3 regions of the Clostridium gasigenes genome follow, and region 2 is predicted to be linked to each of the others. Evidence: a T-box and tRNA genes for the amino acid it is inferred to sense, from the RefSeq annotation. Region 2 holds a T-box; the other regions hold tRNA genes.
What was found. A T-box is a leader RNA that pairs with one kind of tRNA and senses whether it is charged. The one in region 2 lies ahead of asnS (asparagine--tRNA ligase), so its partner is inferred to be a tRNA-Asn.

Region 1: it has a tRNA-Asn gene. The T-box ahead of asnS (asparagine--tRNA ligase) is inferred to sense a tRNA for this amino acid. The anticodon was not compared.
Region 3: it has a tRNA-Asn gene. The T-box ahead of asnS (asparagine--tRNA ligase) is inferred to sense a tRNA for this amino acid. The anticodon was not compared.

Annotation. Positions count from the first base shown of each region.
Region 1 covers NZ_CP071376.1:788,878-791,158, reverse strand. Annotated here, with positions in the region: rRNA gene J1C67_RS03810 (23S ribosomal RNA) at 1-995, shown strand, start outside; tRNA gene J1C67_RS03805 (tRNA-Asn) at 1,048-1,122, shown strand; gene J1C67_RS03800 (polysaccharide deacetylase family protein) at 1,388-2,281, shown strand, end outside.
Region 2 covers NZ_CP071376.1:1,074,819-1,077,099, reverse strand. Annotated here, with positions in the region: gene asnS (asparagine--tRNA ligase) at 1-1,038, opposite strand, end outside; T-box leader at 1,103-1,419, opposite strand; gene J1C67_RS05335 (cytochrome b5 domain-containing protein) at 1,512-1,904, shown strand; gene J1C67_RS05330 (metallophosphoesterase family protein) at 1,942-2,281, opposite strand, start outside.
Region 3 covers NZ_CP071376.1:3,236,222-3,238,502, forward strand. Annotated here, with positions in the region: gene J1C67_RS15165 (hypothetical protein) at 1-37, shown strand, start outside; gene J1C67_RS15170 (hypothetical protein) at 39-707, shown strand; tRNA gene J1C67_RS15175 (tRNA-Asn) at 767-838, shown strand; gene J1C67_RS15180 (hypothetical protein) at 975-1,979, shown strand.

The DNA.
Region 1 (2,281 bases), 290 kb from region 2:
GGCCGTAACTATAACGGTCCTAAGGTAGCGAAATTCCTTGTCAGGTAAGTTCTGACCCGCACGAATGGAGTAATGACTTGAGCACTGTCTCAACTGCAAATCCGGCGAAGTTGTAGTGCGAGTGAAGATGCTCGCTACCCGCGATTGGACGGAAAGACCCCGTAGAGCTTTACTGTAGCTTAGCATTGAATTTCGGTATTGTCTGTACAGGATAGGTGGGAGACTGGGAAGCTAGGGCGTTAGCCTTGGTGGAGTCATCCTTGGGATACCACCCTGACAGTACTGAGGTTCTAACTGGACGCCATGAAACTGGTGACAGGACATTGTTAGGTGGGCAGTTTGACTGGGGCGGTCGCCTCCTAAAAAGTAACGGAGGCGCTCAAAGGTTCCCTCAGAACGGTCGGAAATCGTTCGAAGAGTGCAAAGGCAGAAGGGAGCCTGACTGCGACACCTACAAGTGGAGCAGGGACGAAAGTCGGACTTAGTGATCCGGTGGTACCTCGTGGGAGGGCCATCGCTCAACGGATAAAAGCTACCTCGGGGATAACAGGCTGATCTCCCCCAAGAGTCCACATCGACGGGGAGGTTTGGCACCTCGATGTCGGCTCGTCGCATCCTGGGGCTGTAGTAGGTCCCAAGGGTTGGGCTGTTCGCCCATTAAAGCGGCACGCGAGCTGGGTTCAGAACGTCGTGAGACAGTTCGGTCCCTATCCGTCGCGGGCGTAGGAAATTTGAGAGGAGCTGTCCTTAGTACGAGAGGACCGGGATGGACCGACCTATGGTGCACCAGTTGTTCCGCCAGGAGCATCGCTGGGTAGCTAAGTCGGGACGGGATAAACGCTGAAAGCATCTAAGCGTGAAGCCTCCCTCAAGATGAGATTTCCCATAGCATAAGCTAGTAAGACCCCTTGAAGAACACGAGGTTGATAGGTCAGAGGTGTAAGTATGGCAACATATTTAGCTGACTGATACTAATAGGTCGAGGGCTTGACCAATTTACAATAATTCATGTGCAATTTTCAGAGAACATTCTCTGTATTATAATATTCCGCGATAGCTCAACGGTGGAGCACTCGGCTGTTAACCGATAGGTTGGAGGTTCAAATCCTCTTCGCGGAGCCATTTTATTACTATAGATAATATAGATAAGAATTAAATTCTTGTCTTTTTTTTTGCAAAAAAATATATTAATAATTTATATAAAGATTATTATAAAAATATATGTTAAAATTTACATAAATATGGTATATTAAATTTAAAATGTAACTTATTTGTAGTATTTAGTATTATATTTGTAATCATTTAAAAATAATAGGCATATATAATTATATTAAGATGTTTAATATAAAATAGTATAAGAAAAAAATAGTATAACAAATAAAATAGTATGAGAGAAGTAGGGGTAAAAATGAGAAGTCGTGGAAAGCATAGTAAAAGTATGATAAGAGATAAAAAAATATTCATATTATTAATAGTATTAATAATTGTTTCTTTAGCAGGAGTAACAATGTTTTCAGGTGGATTAAAAGCCAATATAGTTGATGCGAATGCAGAAACTATAGAAACTGAGAATAAAAATACAACAGAAGCAACAGAAGAAATCTCAAAAGAAGTAGTTTTAGATAATTCAGGATATTTACCATTGGAAAAGGATATTAATGCAGATGATGCATCAATAGTATTACCAGAAACTATGCATAAATGGAATTTCAATAGAAAAGATGGAAAGAAAATTGTTTATTTAACATTTGATGATGGGCCATCTACAGAAGTAACTACTCAAATATTAGATATACTTGATAGGAATAGTGTTAAAGCTACATTTTTTGTTCTTGGTAGTTCAATTAAAAGTAATCATAAAGCTCCAAAAATATTAAAGCATATGGCAAAAAGCGGACATGCCATAGCAAATCATGGATATTCACATAAGTATAAAATTTTATATCCAAATGGTGTTATAGATGTAAAAGCATTTATGAATGATATGGATATGAATTTACAGCTTTTAAGAGGTATTTTAGGACGGGATTTTAATACAAGAGTACTTAGAATGCCGGGTGGATATGGGACATGGTATGGGGTTACACCCCTTAACGAAGCTTTAAAAGCAAAAGGATATTATCAAACAGATTGGAATTCACTTAATGGAGATGCTGAAGGTAAACCAAAAAATCCACAGGAATTATTAGAAACTTTAAAGAAAACTATGTCAGATTATGATACGTTAATAGTATTAATGCATGATACTGATGAGAAAAAGAATACTGTAGAATATCTACAA
Region 2 (2,281 bases):
TTCTTCAGTTAAATATCTTTCGTGCTCTGTTTGTAAATCAATACCCCATTCTACTTTGTAATCAAATTTCTTATCAGTAGCTTTTAATATTTCAACAGCTTCTGTATAAGTAACTTTTGCAAAATCAGAAGATACTACATGGTTTAATCTATCTAATATACCCTTATCTACGAATTGGTTGAAGAAGTCCATTTCTTCTGGACATTCAGCCATAACATAGCTTATAACATATTTCAACATTTCTTCAGAAAGTTCCATATTGTCTTCTAAATCAGCAAATGCTATTTCAGGTTCTACCATCCAAAACTCAGCTGCATGTCTTGCTGTGTTTGAGTTTTCTGCTCTGAAAGTAGGTCCAAAAGTATAAACATTTCTAAATGCTAAAGCAAAACATTCTGCATTTAATTGTCCTGATACTGTAAGGTTAGATTCTTTACCAAAGAAATCTTTGCTATAATCTATAGCGCCTTCCTCAGTTTTTGGCGTTTTATCTAAATCAAGAGTTGTAACCTTGAACATTTCTCCAGCACCTTCACAATCACTACCAGTTAGGATTGGAGTGTGTGTATATACAAATCCTTTTTCTTGAAAGAATTTGTGGATTGCGTAAGCAGCTACAGAACGAACTCTGAACACTGCTGAGAAAGCATTAGTTCTTGGTCTTAAATGAGCTATTGTTCTTAAATATTCAAAGCTATGTCTTTTCTTTTGAAGTGGGTAATCTGATTGTGACATACCTTCAACAATAACTTCTGTAGCTTGAATTTCAAATTGTTGTTTTGAATCCGGAGTAGCTATAAGTGTACCTATAACTGTTAATGATGAGTTTATAGGTAATTTTGATATTTCTTTAAAATTTTCTAATTTGTTATCAAAAACAACTTGAACGTTTTTAAAGAAACTACCGTCGTTAATTTCGATGAATCCAAATGCATTTGAAGCTCTTAGAGTTCTTATCCATCCTGATATTTTGACTTTTTTTGATAAATGTTCTTCAGAATTTCTGTAAAGTGATTTAATTAAAATTACTTTTTCCATAATTGCCTCCTATAAGATATAATAATTTAAAATAAAAAAACCTTTCGCCCAAGGATCACATAGATCCTGGGACGAAAGGTATATTTTTCGCGGTACCACCCAAATTGTCATATTAAAAACATGACCAACTTAAATTGACACAATAATGTCATTCAATTAATAACGGTTTGAATCCGTCTAAGCCTACTTAAGTGAGACTAAAAATTTTAATTTTGTTAGTCGAACTTACACCTTTGACATAAGCAAATGGTGATTCGTTTTTCACTTGTTCGGTTAGAAACTCAGAGATGTTATTCGCTAAAGGCTTCGTATAAGGCTCTCACCAATCCTTACTCGCTAAGACTACTTCCATATAGGTACTCTTCTCTTCATAGTAATAAAAATATAATATTTCTTAAGATTTTACACTACTTCTATAACATTTGCAACTTTTAAACATAATATACTTCTATAATATGTTATTGGAGGGTTATATGACAAAAGAAAATATATTAGAAAAAAAATTTGAAGAATTAGATATTTTAAAAGGAATTTTATCAACTTATCCAAGTGATTATAGAAATAATATAGTAAAGCGAATTGGTGAGGTTAGTGACGAGATAATTAGTTACTTAGCTGTTTCTAAAAGAGCGGTGAAAGAGTTTACTTTAGAGGAAGTAGCTAAATATAATGGCAAGGATGGAATGCCAGCTTATGTTATTATTAATGGAAGTGTTTATGATACAGGTGATGTTGATGTTTGGAAGGGTGGGGTTCATTTTGGAATATTAGCTGGAAGTGATTTAACGGAAGTTTATAATAGTTGTCATTCGGGGAAAAAAGAAATTTTGGGGAAATTAAGACTTGTAGGAACCTTGAAACAATAGATACTTAAAACTAAAAGCGCTTAATGGCGCTTTTAGTTTATTCTTGGCCTGTTTCGTAAGACTTAACAATATTTCCAGGGAAATTGAGCATTACGCAGTCTTTAACGATTTTTTTGTATTCATATTCCAATTCTTCAAATTCAACTTTTATATCATTAGGGCCATTTATATCTAAAATACAATAAGTGGCATTCGGACGACCAATTTTAGGTTTTCCTACACTACCTACATTTACAAAAATCTTTTCATCGAAATTCTTAAGTGAAGGAATATGTGTGTGTGCACATACCAAAACATCAGATGAAAAATCTTTCATAATTTCTTTTGTATTAGGACCATCTTCAAAAAGATATTCATTTATAGAGTTAGGACTTCCA
Region 3 (2,281 bases), 1.9 Mb from region 2:
GGGCACTATTACAGAAAATAGTAAAAAAAATAAATAACATGGTAAAAGCTGATGAGATACAAGCAATAATAGATGTATTACCAAACATTTTTATTAACTTTGTTCCAGGATATATTTATATTCAAGTACATAGATATGTATTTAATATAAAAGGGGGAGAAATTAAAAATAATATATTTGAATATATTATGTTAAGCTTTATAATTAATTCTATAGCTATATTTTTACTTAACATATTTAATTATTTTTGTAAAACAAATTTTAGTATGATAATGAAATCTGTACAATTAATCATATATATTTTAACAATCACATTAAGTTATCTTGTTTCTATACTTCTAAAATCTGAGTATTGGAGTAAGAAAATGATACAATTAGGTATAAATAGAAATAATTCGAGTAATGTTTTCCGTGAACTTATAGATTATGAGAAGGGGACTTGGGTAAAAATTTATATGAATAAAGAGAAAATTGTATATGATGGAGCACTTATAAAATTTGATTTTAAAGGGAAGTATGAAGAAAGTTTCATAATATTAGAAAATTATGAAACGTATGAATACGGTGATAGTGGACTTCATAAAAAAATGTTTATTGATAAAGGATCAATTAATAGCCATGTTGCTATAAAAGTTAGTGAAATAAGTAGATTAGAAGTAACTTATGAATCTACTAGTAAAAAAATATCTAAAAAATCAGTTAGTTGAGTTAATATAAAATAAATAAATATAAAAAAGAACTCTAGAAATAGGGTTCTCTTTTATATGGATTAGTAGCGTAATTGTAGTGCGACAGGCTGTTAACCTGTGGGTTGAAGGTTCAAATCACTCCTAATCCGCTTAATACACCCTCTTTTTGGTTTGCAACCCTTTTGTGAGTATATTGACAAAATTTAAACTGCTAATTAAAGGATTTAGAACCTCTTTATCGAATGGTAATATTTGAGAGAGGTGAAATGTATTGTGCTAAATGGTTTGAAAAAAGATTTTATTGATAAAACTAATAATAAATCAAAAATAACTTATCAGAGAAAACTTAGTGTTTTTATAGAGTTCCTTGAAAATGAGTGTGGTGTTAGTAGTCAGAATTACAAAGAAACTTTAAAAGGAATAGATGATGATAAGATACTGAAGAGTATAGTATATTATGTTCATAAATACGGGGTAAAATATAAATGTACTATTGATAATTTTTATTCTGTAATTAAACAATTCTTTGCTTATATCGGAAAAGATGAAGGAATCAAAAATAATATTTTTGATAGTAAAATAGAAGTAGTGAAATTGAACAAACAAGTAGATGATAAATGTAAAGAATTGAAATTAAATCAAACTGACTTAAAAGAAATTATGGGTGAAGAAGAGTTTAGTTCATTACTGAAAGCTTGTAATGAGAGTATTAATAAATATAGTGTTTCCAATTATGAAACAGAGAATAGTCATAAAAAAATAGCTGGATTATTTATTTCAGCGGTAATAATTAAATTGGTAATGTACACAGGAATAAAAAATATAGTTATACCAACTATTTTAAAAAATGATTATGATAGTGAATTAAATAAAATATCAATAAATGGAGTTACTTTGGATTTGCCGGACAACTTAGCTTATGATTTAAAGAAGTATGCTGAGCTAAGGTCGGCGATTTTAAGAAAAAATGGAAGATTGACTAATGATAATGAATATAGTCAATTTTTTATTACACAGAAGGGTGAATATATGAGTAAACCAGAATCGTCAGAAATATATAAACTAATGGGTGAAAAATTGGGTACAACTGAGGGGGAGAGTCTTTGTAAGTATGTTATAATGAAGCAAATTGAAGAGGGTATTGAAGTTCTTGATATTATAAATTTGACGAGAAATTCATTTGATGCTTGTATGCATTGTAAAGAAGAGCTCACTTTACTAGTAGATAAACAAAGAAGTGATACTATAACTTTAAAGTTAAGAGGTAGTAAGTTATATAATATACTATAAATTAATTAAACAGGTGGTAAAGTGAAAATACAATTTGAGTTTAATAGTGATGACGAACGTAACAAATGGTTACTTTATCACTATCTTAAAAAATATTATGTAGATGTTGGTTTAAGTGAAATTGATGCTGAAAAGAACACTGATGAAGTGATACTTCAAAACTCTAAGAATTTATTTGGGTTCCATGGTTTATCCTGGTTCCTAGGTAAAATAAGCTTAGAGTTTTTTTGTTTGTATTATAGGGGTAGCGTCAGCAAAATGCGGATTTACAACGCTAAGTAAATTTGATGTAGTATTTTCAA